Regions from separate parts of the Aminobacter sp. MDW-2 genome, predicted to be linked through region 2. Evidence: riboswitches for the same ligand, from Rfam matches in the RefSeq annotation. Region 2 holds a riboswitch; the other holds the start of a gene.
What was found. A riboswitch is a leader RNA that binds a small molecule or an ion and turns the genes downstream of it on or off. The one in region 2 is predicted to bind S-adenosylmethionine.
Positions count from the first base shown of each region.

Region 1: linked by a shared signal. The riboswitch ahead of H5P29_RS27685 (O-succinylhomoserine sulfhydrylase) and the one ahead of metA (homoserine O-succinyltransferase) in region 2 are both predicted to bind S-adenosylmethionine.

Region 1 is NZ_CP060197.1:5,613,953-5,621,379, reverse strand. It holds gene H5P29_RS27705 (aspartate aminotransferase family protein) at 1-218, shown strand, start outside; gene argF (ornithine carbamoyltransferase) at 234-1,151, shown strand; gene H5P29_RS27695 (Hsp33 family molecular chaperone) at 1,253-2,260, shown strand; gene apaG (Co2+/Mg2+ efflux protein ApaG) at 2,280-2,672, opposite strand; gene H5P29_RS27685 (O-succinylhomoserine sulfhydrylase) at 2,833-4,026, opposite strand; SAM riboswitch at 4,070-4,147, opposite strand; gene H5P29_RS27680 (2'-deoxycytidine 5'-triphosphate deaminase) at 4,289-5,377, shown strand; gene H5P29_RS27675 (ABC transporter substrate-binding protein) at 5,487-6,269, shown strand; tRNA gene H5P29_RS27670 (tRNA-Gly) at 6,406-6,479, opposite strand; gene H5P29_RS27665 (glycosyltransferase) at 6,573-7,427, opposite strand, start outside.
Region 2 is NZ_CP060197.1:1,922,990-1,930,416, forward strand. It holds gene H5P29_RS09445 (lipid kinase) at 1-44, shown strand, start outside; gene H5P29_RS09450 (MFS transporter) at 163-1,716, opposite strand; gene H5P29_RS09455 (LysR family transcriptional regulator) at 1,857-2,714, shown strand; gene metA (homoserine O-succinyltransferase) at 2,761-3,684, opposite strand; SAM riboswitch at 3,734-3,811, opposite strand; gene hisC (histidinol-phosphate transaminase) at 3,965-5,077, shown strand; gene H5P29_RS09470 (prephenate/arogenate dehydrogenase family protein) at 5,081-6,016, shown strand; gene H5P29_RS09475 (DUF2125 domain-containing protein) at 6,077-7,075, opposite strand; gene H5P29_RS09480 (gamma-glutamylcyclotransferase) at 7,132-7,427, shown strand, end outside.

The DNA.
Region 1 (7,427 bases), 2.1 Mb from region 2:
GCGGTTCCGGCCTGATGCTCGGTCTCAAATGCACCATGCCCAACACCAAGGTGAACATGGCGCTGCGTGACCACAAGCTGCTTGCGGTGCCCGCAGGTGATAATGTGATCCGCCTGCTGCCGCCGCTGACGACCAGCGACGCGGACATCCAAGAGGCGCTCGCGCGGGTTCGCGCCGGAGCTGCCAGCCTTTCCAAGGCCGCCGCCAGCGGCGGCTGAACCCAAGGAAGTTACATGACCAGCGGGATTCGCCATTTCACCGACCTCTCGGCACTTTCCGGGAGCGACCTTCGCGGGATTCTCGACGACGCAGCCAAGCGCAAGGCGCGCCTGAAAGCCGGCGAGCGATCGAAGCCGCTGGAGGGCAAGGTACTGGCGATGATCTTCGACAAGCCGTCGACCCGCACGCGCATCTCGTTCGATGTCGGCATGCGTCAGCTTGGCGGCGAAACCATCATGCTGACCGGCACCGAGATGCAGCTCGGCCGCTCGGAATCGATCGCCGACACCGCCAAGGTGCTGTCGCGCTATGTCGACGCCATCATGATCCGCACCACCGCGCATGACCGACTGCTCGAGCTGACCGAGAATGCGACCGTTCCCGTCATCAACGGCTTGACCGACGACACCCATCCGTGCCAGCTGATGGCCGATATCCTCACCTTCGAGGAGCATCGCGGCCCGGTGCGCGGCAAGACCTTTGCCTGGACCGGTGACGGCAACAACGTGCTGCACTCGCTGCTCGAGGCTTCGGCCCGCTTCAGCTTCAGCGTCAACATCGCCGTGCCCGAGGGCAGCGAGCCGGAGCAGAAGTATATCGACTGGGCCCGCGCCAATGGCGGCAAGGTCATGATCACGCGCTCGCCCGAAGACGCGGTTCGCGGTGTCGACACCATCGTCACCGACTGCTGGGTGTCGATGGGCCAGGAGCATCGCGCCCGCGGCCATAACGTGTTCCTGCCTTATCAGGTCAATTCCGACCTGATGAAGCATGCCAAGCCCGACGCCCTGTTCATGCACTGCCTGCCGGCGCATCGCGGTGAGGAAGTGACCGACGAGGTCATCGACGGCCCGAACTCGGTGGTCTTCGACGAGGCGGAAAACCGGCTGCACGCGCAGAAGGCCGTGCTCGCCTGGTGCCTGGGCGCTTGAATGCGTGATCCCGCGACCCTATCTGGGGCGGGATCATTCAATTATCATCAAAGCCATGTTCTGCGACCGTCGGCGGACCGACCGGGCGCGGAACTCTATAGATGGGACAAGTTCCAGTGACTGACACCGAACGCAAGCTCGGCGAATTCGGGTTCGCCGGCGACGACCATGTCGTTCCATTCCAGGTCGAGCCGCTCGACGTGCGTGGCCGCACCGTCCAACTCGGCCCGCTGCTCGACCAGATCCTCGGACGGCACGACTATCCCGAGCCGGTGGCCAGGCTCCTGGCTGAGGCCTGTGTGGTCACGGTGCTGCTCGGCACGTCGCTGAAATTCGAAGGCAAGTTCATCTTCCAGACCCGCACTGACGGGCCGGTCGACATGCTGGTCGCCGACTTCACCACGCCGCATTCGCTGCGCGCCTATGCACGCTTCGACGCCGACCGCGTCGATGCGGCGATAGAGGCCGGCATGACCGCGCCCGAGGATCTGCTCGGGAGCGGCGTGCTGGCGCTGACCATCGATCAGGGCGAGCATACCCAACGCTACCAGGGCATCGTCGAACTCAACGGCATCACGCTGGAAGAGGCGGCGCGCGCCTATTTCCGCCAGTCGGAACAGATCCCCACCGAGGTCAAGCTGTCGGTGGCAAAGCTCGTGCTGCCGGCCGAAGGCGGCCCGCGCGAGCATTGGCGTGCCGGCGGCCTGTTGGCGCAGTTCCTGCCCGACTCGCCCGAGCGCCGGCGCGTGGCCGACATCCATGGCGGCGACGGCGACGAGCGCGACATCGCAGTCCACCCGGACGACAACTCCTGGCAGGAGCTTCTGGCGTTGGTCGGAACCATCGAGCCGACCGAACTGATCGACCCGACGGTCGGCACCGAAAGGCTGCTCTACCGCCTGTTCCACGAGCATGGCGTGGTCGTCTATGACGGCGTTCGCGTCGTCGACGAATGCTCGTGTTCGGGCCAGAAGATCAAGGGCATCCTGCAGGGCTTCACGGCCGAGGAAATCACTGACAGCGTCGAAGACGGCGTCATCCGCGTCGCCTGTGAGTTCTGCTCCAAATCCTACGAATTCGACCCGGCAGAATTCGCACCGGTACAGTGAAGTCGGGCGCAATGATGCGTCAGTTCAGCCTGGGGCGAGCATCGGGCAAGTCGAGCGAGAAGGCCGGGATGGCGATGTCGAACATCTCGCCCGCCTCGTTGCGCATGGTGTAGCGCCCGACCATGATGCCTGACGGCGTCGAGAGCGGGCAGCCGGACGCATATTGATAGCTGTCGCCGGGATTGAGCTCGGGCTGGTCGCCGACCACGCCCGGGCCGCGCACTTCTTCGACCTTGCCGCTCGCATCGGTGATGTGCCAGTAGCGCGACAGCAACTGGACGAATTCGTCGGAATTGTTCTCGATGGTGACGCGGTAACCCCAGACGTAGCGGTTTTCCGCTGGCTCCGACTGGTCCACCAGATAGAAGGGCTCGACCTCGACCGCGATATTGCGGGTGATTGCGCGATACATATGCTGCGCTCCTTGGCCTGCACGATGACAGAGTCCGCCGCGCGAGGCTGCGGGTCAACTGCTGTTCGACAAAATCACGCCGATTGTGATGAGGCTGTGGCGGATCTTACCGCCCGCTTGAACGGCGCTCCCGGTTGCGGAGCGCCGTTGTCCCGGGCGTCTAGCGCGCCGCCTTCAGCGCGTCGCCGATGTCGTTGAGCAGGTCGTCGGCGTCTTCGAGGCCGACTGACAGACGCAGCGTGCCGTCGTCGATGCCGAGCTCGGCGCGGGCCTCGTCGGTGAGGTTCTTGTGCGTCGTCGTCGCCGGATGGGTGATCAGGCTCTTGGCGTCGCCGAGATTGTTCGAGATCAGCACGATCCGCAGCGCGTTCTCGAAGGCGAAAGCGGCTTTCTTGCCGCCCTTGACGTCGAAGCAGATCAGCGTCGAGCCGCCCGACATCTGGCGCTTGACGATGTCGGCCTGCGGGTGGTCGGCGCGGCCCGGATAGATCAGGCGCGACACTTCAGGCTGCTCGGCGAGGAAGTCGGCGATCTTTCCGGCGGTCTCGGTCTGCTGGCGCACGCGCAGCGGCAGTGTCTCCAAGCCCTTGAGCAGCGTCCAGGCGTTGAACGGCGACAGGCTCGGGCCGGTGTGGCGGAAGTAGTCGTGCAGGTTCTCATCGATCCACTTCTTGTCCGACAGGATGACGCCGCCGAGGCAGCGGCCCTGGCCGTCGATGTGCTTGGTGGCAGAATAGACGACGACATGGGCGCCGAGCTCGAGCGGCTTCTGCTGCATCGGCGTGGCGAAGACATTGTCGACGACGAGGCGTGCGCCGATCGAATTGGCAAGGGTCGCGACCGCCGCGATGTCGACGACTTCGAGCGTCGGGTTGGTCGGGCTTTCCAGGAAGAACAGCTTGGTGTTGGGCTGGACCGCCTTTTCCCAGTTCTCGATCAGCGTGCCGTCGACCAGCGTCGCCTCGATGCCATACTTGGGCGCCAGCGTCTCGACGACCCAACGGCACGAGCCGAACAGGGCACGGGCAGCAACGATGTGGTCGCCGGCCTTCAGGCCGCACAGGATGGCGGCGGTGACGGCCGCCATGCCGGAGGCGGTGGCACGTGCGTCCTCCGCGCCTTCGAGCGCACACATGCGCTTTTCGAACATGTCGACGGTGGGATTGGCGTAGCGCGAATAGATGAAGCCGGGGGTCTCGCCCTTGAAGCGGGCCTCGGCGCTTTCGGCGCTTTCATAGACATAGCCCTGGGTCAGGAAGATCGATTCCGAGGTCTCGCCGAAGCCGGAGCGAAGGCTGCCGCCATGGACGAGGGTGGTCTGGGGTTTCCAGTTACGCTGCTTTTCGGAGCTCATAGCCAAATCCAAATACAAAAAAACCGGCCGCGATAAGTCGCAACCGGTCCACAACGCGGCCCTTTAGCGACTTGTTTAACGTGGCTGCAAGCCGACCGGCCAAATCACCACGGGATAAATGTCCTTTAGACCCGCAGCCTGCTTGCGTCAATTGCGAGGACGACTAAACGTTTTGGGCCACGCACATGAGCCCGGAAACGGTCGGGATCCAGCGGCCCCGGCTCGCTTTTTGGGCTGGTGGCGCTGTAGAGGAGTGAGGCAATTGCGGCAGTCGGGCATTCTTCCAGACCAGGACATCGCGGCGCTGTTTGCGTCGGGCGCGCTCAAGGCGTCGCCGCTCGATGCCGACCAAATCCAGCCGGCGAGCCTCGACCTGCGCCTTGGCGCCATCGCATATCGCGTGCGCGCGTCCTTCCTGCCTGGCCCCAATTCGCTGGTTCAGGCCAAGCTCGACCGGCTCAAGCTGCACGAGATCGACCTGAGCAATGGCGCGGTGCTGGAGACGGGCTGCGTCTACATCGTGCCGCTGCTGGAGAGTCTTGCTTTGCCTGCCGAGATATCGGCCTCGGCCAACCCGAAGAGCTCGACCGGCCGCCTCGACATCTTCACCCGTGTCATGACCGACCGTGGCCAGGAGTTCGACAAGATTCCCGCCGGCTACAGCGGCCCGCTCTATCTCGAAGTCAGCCCGCGCACCTTCCCGATCGTCGCGCGCAAGGGTTCGCGCCTGTCGCAGATCCGCTTCCGCAAGGGAAATGCGCTGTTGTCGGAAACCGAGCTCAACGCGCTGCACCTGTCCGACCGGCTGGTGGCGATCGATCCGCCAAACATTTCAGGGGGCGGCATCGCGCTGTCGATCGACCTTGCCGGTGCGCCCGGCAGCATCGTCGGTTATCGTGGCAAGCACCATACCGGCCTCGTCGACGTCGACAAGCGCGCCGCCCAGAAGGTCGTCGACTTCTGGGAGCCGATCTACAATCATGGCGCCGAGGAATTGGTGCTCGACCCGGACGAGTTCTACATCCTGGTGTCGCGCGAGGCTGTGCATGTGCCGCCGCTCTACGCCGCCGAAATGACGCCGTTCGACCCGCTGGTCGGCGAGTTCCGCGTCCACTATGCCGGCTTCTTCGATCCAGGCTTCGGCCATTCCGGCGCCGGCGGCACCGGCAGCCGCGCCGTGCTCGAGGTACGCAGCCACGAAGTGCCGTTCATCCTGGAACACGGCCAGGTCGTCGGCCGCCTCGTCTACGAGCACATGCTGGCACGCCCGAAAGCGCTTTATGGCACCGACCTCGGCTCCAACTATCAGGCTCAGGGACTGAAGCTCTCAAAGCATTTCCGTACGGACTGACCTTAGGTCAGGGTCTGCCGACCTTAGTCTGCTTGTCCATTTCAAGCCGCTGTGCTTGGCTGCGGGCAGGGACGCCCGACATAAGGGTGCCCGGCAAATGGAGAGGATCATGCAGATTTCGTGGAAGTTCGCTTGCGCTGCTTCGCTGGCAGCGCTGTTGTCTGCGGCGGGCGATGCCTCGGCGCAGGACTCAACAAAGCTCAAGATCGCCACAGAGGGGGCCTATCCGCCCTTCAACAATCTGAGCGCCGACGGCAAGCTCGTCGGCTTCGACGTCGACATCGCCAATGCGCTGTGCGCTCAGATGAAGGTCGAATGCGAGATCGTCGCCCAGGATTGGGACGGCATCATTCCGGCGCTGCAGGGCAAGAAGTTCGACGCCATCGTCGCCTCGATGACCATCACCGAGGAACGCAAGAAGCAGGTTGCCTTCACCAACAAATATTACACCACGCCGCTGGCGCTGATTGCGCTCAAGACCTCCGAGTTGACCTCACCGGAGCCCGATGCGCTGAAGGGCAAGTCGGTGGGCGCACAGGCCTCGACGACGCAGAGCATCTATGCAGAGGACCACTATGCCAAGGCCGGCGCCGACGTGAAGCTCTATCCGACGCAGGACGAGGCCGTGGCCGACCTGACCAATGGCCGCCTCGACGCCGTCGTCGCCGACAAGTTCGTGCTCGTCGACTGGATGAAGACCACCGGTCAGGATTGCTGCAAGATGATCGGCGATCTCAAGGGCACCGAATCCGAGACCGGCATTGCCGTCCGCCTCGATGACACCGCCTTGCGCGACAAGCTTAACGCCGCCATTGACGCCATCTACAAGGACGGCACCTACGCCAAGATCAACGCGAAGTATTTTGACTTCGATATTTATGGCGCGGATTGATCGCTGATACCTGAACACCGAAGGCCGGGCGCTTGCGTCCGGCCTTTTCGTATCCGGAGCAGGCGTCGCAAGACGCATGTGATAGCACCCGCCTCGGGTTGGCTGCGGGCAGGGCGAAAGATCTTGCTGCAAAAATTGGAGCGGGTAGCGGGAATCGAACCCGCGCGTTCAGCTTGGGAAGCTGACAGGCTACCATTACATCATACCCGCGCGGGCACTTGGTTAGCATTCGCCTTGCGGGCAGGCAATCGGGAAACGTGTTGTACCAGTACCGACGCAATTCGGCTGCTGCGCCGGGCGAGGTTATTTGTGCTTCCGCAGGATCGACAGCGCTTTGCGCAGCTCGGACAGTGCAATCTCGCCATAGGCGCGCTGCTTGAGCTTCCCGCCATATCCGGCGCGGAGGATCTTTCGTGCCTGGCTGCCGGAAAAGCGGGCAAGGATTTCACGGCAAAAGACACGCGAGCGAAACTCGGCCGCCAGTGTTGGTGCATTTGCCAGGAAGACCGCGAACACCTTGCGGTCGCCGTAGAACCTGCGCAGTCGCTTGGGTGTTTCGCGGGTGATGAGATCCAGCACCGACCAGTAGCCGCCGTCGAGCATCCAGGCATATCTGCCTGCATTGGCCAGGAGAAAATCGATATCGGTCAGCGTCGCTTCCTCGGCGAGCCGGTAGTATTCCGGCGTCCCGGACCGAAGCCAGGGCGAGCTTTCATGGTTCGAGAAGGCGTTTTCCCCATGCAGCCTGTAGCCTGACAGAACGACATCGATAAGGGCGCTGCCGCCAAAGCCATGGCACATGAAGTTGAAGTAGCCGTCCGCCGCCCGCATGTGTCTGGCTTCGCCGCCGCGCCGGACCAGCCGCAAGTGCGACGCCCGGTACATGTTTGCCGTACCGGGACTCCATTGCCAGCCGCTTGCCCACCTCGGCACGAGAACGGTCCGCGCCGACAGTTGCTGGAAGTGCTGCTGTGAGACGGTCGGCAGCCGGAAGACGGACGCTTCGACATGCAAGTTTCGCGTCTGGCTCTGGCTGTCGACGGCGCCGCCGCCAGCGGCAGCCAGGATGTTTCCCACCGCGTCCATTTCCGCGACGCTGGACGAGGTGAAGGCAACGCTTTGCCGCAGCGCCAGGTGAGCCTGGACATGCATCGACGC
Region 2 (7,427 bases):
GCATCAGGCCCAAATCGGTCAACGTGTTCGTGCCGAAGGGCTGACACTGCAGGCTCAAGCTGGGCGAGGGGCTACCTCATCACCGAATGGCTGTGGCCGGGGCGTGCTCTCGCTGGGCAGCAGCGGAATTGGCTGTGTTGCGTTCGCCCCGGCTCTGACAGGTCAGATCACCTGCGACTCGGTTTTCGGTCGCGGCTCGCCGCTCACTGTCCTGGCCGGCCCGAAGATGACGAAGCTGAGCACGGCCAGGACCCAGACGCCGATACCGCCATAAAGCAGCGTCCAGCCGAAGCCGTCGACGAGTGCGGCGTGCGCCACCGCCACAGGCACCTCCAGCGTCGGTTGGCCTGAAAGCGCATGCGGTGTCGCAGCACCGCCGGCGGCGATGCGCTCGGCCAGCCCGCGCAGCTGCGCCGCGTCAGTTGCTTCAGGCAGCGCCTGGCGCAGCGTGTGGAGAATGCCTTCGACAAGCACCAGGCCCATCACCGCGATGTTGACGGCAAGGGCGATCAGCCTGGCGCTGGCGTCGATGCCCGAGGCCATGCCGGCACGGCTGGCCGGCACCGAGCCTGTGGTCATGTTGGTGGCGGGCGTCGTCGTCAGGCCAAGTCCTATGCCCGAGACCAGGGCACCGGCCAGCACGGTCGCCCCGGCTGCCTGCCCGAGCGTGCTGCCGAACCACATCACGATGAAGCCAAGGCCGATGGTGAACAGGCCGAGCGGGATGATGGTGCGGGCGCTGGTGCGCAACAAGAGATACTGGGCGACAGGCGACATCACCAGGAAAGGCACGGTGTAGGCTAAAAGCGCCAGCCCGGTCGTTGCGCTGTCATAACCAAGGCCGACGGTGAAATAGATCGGCAGGTAGATCATCAGCGGCCAGTAGCTGAAGTTCATGCCGATGCAGCCGATGATGGCGCCGGAGAAATCGCGGATCGCAAATACCGAGAAGTCGAACATCGGATGCGGATGCCGCCGCTCGGCAGCAACGAAGGCGATCAGGCCGGCGATGGTAGCTGCTGCGATGGCCAGTGCGGCCGGGCTGAGGAAGCCGAGGTCGGCGCCGCCGGTGATGTAGTAGGTCAGGCCGAACACCGATGCGCTCAGGATGACGATGCCGGCGACATCAAGCTTCCGCGCCTGCGGATCGCGCGATTCGCTGACGCTGCCATAAGTCAGGACAAGGCACAGCACGGCGAGCGGCGCGTGGACCAGGAAGACCCATTGCCAGGTCGACAGCGAGACGATCAAGCCACCGATGAGCGGCCCGAAACCCAGGCCAATGCCCGAGATGACGCCCCAGATGGCAAAGGCGCTGCTGCGCGCCCTGGCGTCCTGGAACTGGTGCGACAAAATGGCGATCGAGCAGATGAACATGGCGCCGCCGGCCATGCCCTGCAGGAAGCGGCTGACGATCAGCACTGTGGTGTTGGGGGCGAGGCCGCACATCAAGGAGGTCACGCCGAAAGCGGCAACCGTAAGCGCAAAAACGAGCCGGCGGCCGTAGCGGTCGGCCAGCGTTCCTGTTGCCATCAGCACCGTCGTACAGGCGATGGTGTAGGCGTTCATGATCCACTGCATGCCCTTGAAGTCGGCATGCAGCACATGTTCGAGCGTCGGCAGGATCACCGGCACGCTCGATATCTCAAGACCAAACATCAGCGCCGACAGGCAGATCGCCCCCAGCGCCAGACTGTCTCTCATCGTCAGCTTCATCCCATGTCTCCGGCTGGCGGCGTCGGGGGAGGAAGTCCGGTCGCCGCTGGTTATCTGGAAACATCCGAGATATGCCAAGCTTGATTATGCATAAATGCTATGCAAAACTATATCAGTGATAACAAATCGGTATAGATGAGATGCTGTGGCTCGACGCCGAGGCCGTTCGTAACTTCGTCATGGTGGCGGACCTGCAGAGTTTCACCCGTGCAGCCGACGCCATGGGCTCGACCCAGGCGGCGGTAAGCGTCAAGCTCAAGCGGCTGGAGGAGCGTGTCGGCCGCAAGCTGATCGAACGTACTCCGCGCCGCGTCAGGCTGTCGGCCGACGGCGCGCTGTTCATCGAATCGGCACGCAGCTTCCTAGCCGCGCATGACAAAGCGGTTGCCGGCCTGTCATGTTCGGCGCGGCGCTTCACGCTCGGCATTGCCGGCCATGTCGCCGGACCGGAGGTGACGACGCTGCTGGCCCGCCTCAGCCAGCACGACCCGGCCCTGACCATCGAGGTCCAGGTCGACAATTCGACCTTGCTGCTCGACGCCTTCGACCGTGGCGAGCTCGATGCGGCGATTGTCCGGCGCGAGGACGACCGCCGCGACGGCGAGGTGCTGGGACCGGAGCATTTCGGCTGGTTTGCGACGCCCGAGTTCGATCATCGTCTTGGCGAGCCGATCCGGCTGGCGACGCTGTCGCGGCTGTGCGGCGTGCGCGATCTGGCGATACGCACGCTCGACGATGCCGGCATTCCCTGGGTCGAGGTGTTCGTCGGCGGCGGCTCGTCGTTGGTGACGGCGGCAGTGTCGGCCGGGCTGGCGACGGCGGTCTTTCCCAGCCGTCTCGCGCCTCCCGGAACCGTCGAAGTCAGCCGCAAGTTCGGTCTGCCCGATGTGCCGGCAACCGAAATCGTGCTGCACTCGTCGCTCACCGACCGCCGCTCGCGCGAAGCCCTGCGCATCCTCGCCTGCGCCTTCCACGAGCATCGAGCCAAAGCGGGGTAGGGCAAAGGACCGCGCCCGGCGTCGAGCGCGGTCCTGTTCGGGGAGGCTAGCGGCCCTTGCCGATGTTTTCCAGATCGTACTCGGTGGTCTGGTAGACGCGGTTGATCCAGTTGCCGAACAAAAGATGGGCGTGCGAGCGCCAGCGATTCAGCGGCCGGCGCTGCGGGTCGTCGTCGGGGTAATATTCGTGCGGCACGGCAATCGTCACGCCGGCGGCCACGTCGCGGTCATACTCTTCCTTGAGTGAGGTCGAGTCGTATTCGATGTGGTTGAACATGTAGAGCCGGTTGCCGGCTTCTTCGGCCAGCAGGCTCGGGCCGGTCTCTTCCGATTCCATCAAAAGCTCCAGGCCGGAGCCTTCGGGGATGTCAGAGGCACGGACCTCGGTCCAGCGCGACACCGGTATGGCGAAATCGTCGGAGAAGCCGGCGAGATAGGGCGAGGCAGGCGCGTTGTTGTTGTGGCGGTAGACGCCGAACGCCTTGTGCTCCAGCGTGTGCTTGGGAACGCGGTGAAAATGCCAGGCGGCCGCCATCGCGCCCCAGCAGATGAAGAACGGCGAGTGCACGTTGGTCGTCGTCCAGTCCATGATCTGCTTGAGTTCGTCCCAGTAGGTCACGTCCTCGAAAGGCAGCAGTTCCACCGGCGCACCGGTGATGATGAAGCCGTCGAACTTGCGATCCTTGACCTCTTCCCAGGTCTGATAGAAGGCGATGAGGTGATCTTCTGAGGTGTTCTTGGCCTTGTGGGTGCCGATGCGCACCAGCGTCAGTTCGACCTGCAGCGGGCTGGCGCCGATCAGGCGCGCGATCTGCGTTTCGGTCCTGACCTTGTTGGGCATCAGGTTGAGCAGGCCGATCTGCAGCGGACGGATGTCCTGGCGGAGAGCTGTCTGCTCATCCATGATGGACACGCCCTCTTTTTCCAGCACTTGGCGGGCGGGGAGTTGATCCGGGATCTTGATCGGCACTGTGCGAACTCCAAAAAACAAAACCGGCATTGCTGTCGCAAAGCCGGTTTACGGATCGCAAACGGCCCTTTAGCGACTTGTTTAACGTGGCTGCAAGCCGACCGGCCAAATCACCACGGGTCTATGCCCTGCTATTACGCCCGGTCGGGGATTGCGTCAACCGCGACCCATTCGTCCGGCCAGACCGCCCGGTTCCGCCGGTTTTCCTCGACATTGCGTGCACCGGGCGGTATTTCCGCTGCGGCCTCCGGCCGGAGGCGCCAATCCAGGATATTTCGAAATGACCAAGGCACCCGAGCAGATTCGCCCCGAACCCCGCGCCGGCATCATGGACATCGCAGCCTATGTCCCCGGCAAGAGCTCCGCTCCGGCAGGCGTCGCCAAGGTCCATAAGCTGTCGTCGAACGAAAATCCGCTCGGCGCCTCGCCCCATGCGATCGAGGCCGTCCAAAGGCTATCGCATAAGATGGAGTATTATCCCGATGGGTCGGCGTCACGCCTGAGGCAGGCGATCGCGGCGACCCATGGGCTGAATCCTGCCAACATCCTGTGCACCAATGGCTCCGACGAAGTGCTGGGCCTGTTGTCCCAGAGCTATCTCTCGCCGGGCGACGAGGCCGTCTACACCGAGCACGGCTTCATGGTTTACAAGATCTACACCCAGGCAGCCGGTGCCACGCCGGTCGTTGCCAAGGAGGATGCCGAGAAGGCCAGCGTTGACAACATCATCGCGGCGGTGACGCCGAAGACCAGGATCGTCTTCCTCGCCAACCCCAACAACCCGACCGGCACCTACCTGCCGTTCGAGGAGGTGCGCCGCCTGCACGCGGCACTGCCCAAGAACGTGCTGCTCGTGCTCGATGCCGCCTATGCCGAATATGTCCGCCGCAACGACTATGAATCGGGCGTCGAGCTGGTCGCGGCCAACGAGAACGTCGTCATGACGCGGACCTTCTCCAAGATCCACGGCCTTGGCGGCATGCGCATCGGCTGGATCTATGCGCCGTCGCACATCATCGACGTGCTGGAGCGCATGCGCGGTCCCTTCAACGTCAATGCGGCGGCCATCGAGGCCGGCGTGGCGGCGATGGAAGACCGCGGCCATGTCGAGCGCACGGTGGCGCACAACGCCAAATGGGCGGAATGGCTGGTCGCCGAGTTCGAAAAGCTCGGCCTGCGCGTCACGCCTTCGGTCGGCAACTTTCTGCTGGTGCACTTCCCCGATGACGGCAAGCACTCGGCCGCTGCCGCCGACGATTATCTCACGGCGCGCGGCTATATCCTGCGCAGGGTCACCGGCTACGGTTTCCCCAATGCGCTGCGCATGACCATCGGCACCGAAGAAGCCAATCGCGGCGTCGTCGCCGCACTCACCGAATTCCTGAAAAGTTGAACCATGTCAGATCCTCTCTTTGAAAAGATCGCCCTCGTCGGCATCGGCCTGATCGGCTCGTCGCTGGCCCGCGTCATCCGCCGTGAAGGGCTCGCCCGTCACATTGCGATCACCACCCGCAGCGCACCCACGCTCGCCCGCGCCGAGGAACTCGGCCTCGGCGACAGCTACTCGACCGACGCCAAGGCAGCCGTCAAGGATGCCGACCTCGTCATCGTCTCGGTGCCGGTCGGCTCGTCCGGCGCCGTGGCTGTCGACATCGCATCGGCGCTGAAGCCGGGTGCCATCCTCACCGACGTCGGCTCCACCAAGGCCTCCGTCATCGCGCAGATGGCCCCGCATGTACCCGCGGGCGTGCATTTCATCCCTGGCCACCCGCTGGCCGGTACCGAGAAGTCGGGTCCCGACGCCGGCTTTGCCGAACTGTTCGAGAACCGCTGGTGCATCTTCACGCCGCTGCCTGATACCGATCCGGTGGCGCTGGAGAAGCTGTCGGAGTTCTGGCGCCGCTGCGGCTCCAACATCGATACGATGGATCCCGAACATCACGATATGACGCTCGCCATCGTCTCGCACCTGCCGCACATCATCGCCTACAACATCGTCGGCACGGCCGACGACCTAGAGTCGGTGACCAAGTCGGAAGTCATCAAGTATTCGGCTTCCGGTTTCCGCGACTTCACCCGTCTGGCGGCGTCGGACCCGACGATGTGGCGCGACGTCTGCCTGCACAACAAGGACGCGATCCTGGAAATGCTGGCGCGCTTCTCGGAAGACCTGGCGTCGCTGCAGCGGGCGATCCGCTGGGGCGACGGCGACAAGCTGTTCGAGATGTTCACCCGCACCCGTGCCATCCGCCGCTCGATCATCGACGCCGGCCAGGAAGTCGACGTGCCGAACTTCGGCCGCGAGGCCATCGAGCATCCGGCGAAGGGTTAGGGGAATACGCGAATAGGGGAGCAGGGGATCGTCCCCCTACTCCCCTACTGCCTTACTCCCCTAATCTACCGCCGGTACCATGCCGAGCGGAATGAAGCCCAAAGTCGCCTTGCCCTTGACGATCTTGAGCGGCAGGGTCGGCGCGTCGCCGAGCAAAGCGAGGCCGGTGAAGGCGGTCTCGAACTGCTTGGCCTGCTCCGGAATGACCTGAGACAGGATGCGCGACAGCTCGCGCGGGTTCTGGATCGTCACCTTGAGATCTGCATCGATCAGTCCATCGTCGCCGACCGACCATGGGCCACTGAGTGCGACGCCGGTCGTACCGCCCGACGTCAGCGTCAGCGAGCGAATGCTGCCCGACTGGCCGCGCAGCGCCGGCTGCCTGTTTTCCACAAGGGCAACGCCATTGTTGAGCGAGGTGTCGGCGCTGCCGTCGAGCTTGGGCAGCGTGCGTCCGCCGATCGCCTGCGGGTCGATCTGCAAGCCGGTGAAGGTACCGGCGAGATCGATGTTGGCGCCGTTCGGGCGCAGATGCGTCTGCGTCTGCTCGGCGGTGAACAGCGGCTTGGCGACGCCGTCGATAAACGCTGCCTGGCCGGAAAGCTTGAGCGTTTCGACCGAGATACGTTCGGGCAACGGCTTGGCGATACGTGCGCTGGCATGCAGCAAATCCCAGTTGAATTGCAACTGAGGCAGGTCGGGCGCGGTGATCCTGAGCGGGCCGTCGATCTCCAGCACCGAGTGCATCGGCTGATAGACCTGGGCGGCGGTGCGGAAACTGCCGGCGCTGGCCGAAATCCTGCGCCCCGCATCCTCGTAGTCCAGCCGGTCGCAGAACAGGCCGATGCGGAACGGGAAGCCCTTGATCTCGGGGTTGGCGCATTCGAGCGACACGCCATCGCGGTTGACTCCGGCGATCGCCTTGCGCACCTCGCTTTCGGCCTTGCCGGCGAACCAGAACCATCCGGCGCTGTAGCCGCCGAACAGAAGCACGATGAAAAGCCCGAGCCACATGAAGCGGCGGCTGTAGTTTGCTCTTGGTTCCTGACTTGACGGCATGCTCGGGCTCTCGCTAACGCGGTTCTGTTCACCGCGATCACCAACAGGCTGGCGATATGGGCGATTTTTGGGTTTTTGGCTACGGTTCGCTGATATGGCGGCCAGGTTTCGCGCATGTCGAGACGCGCCGTGCCCGGTTGATGGGGTTTCGTCGTTCGCTCTGCATCCGCTCCTGGGTCCATCGTGGCACCGAGCAGCGGCCGGGCCTGGTGCTCGGCCTCGACCGTGGCGGCTCCTGTGTCGGCCTCGCCTTCCGCGTGCCGGGCGACCTGCGCGACGAGGTGCTTGCCTATCTCAGGGACCGCGAGCTCGTCACCAGCGTCTATCTAGAACGCCAGCTAACCATCCAGCT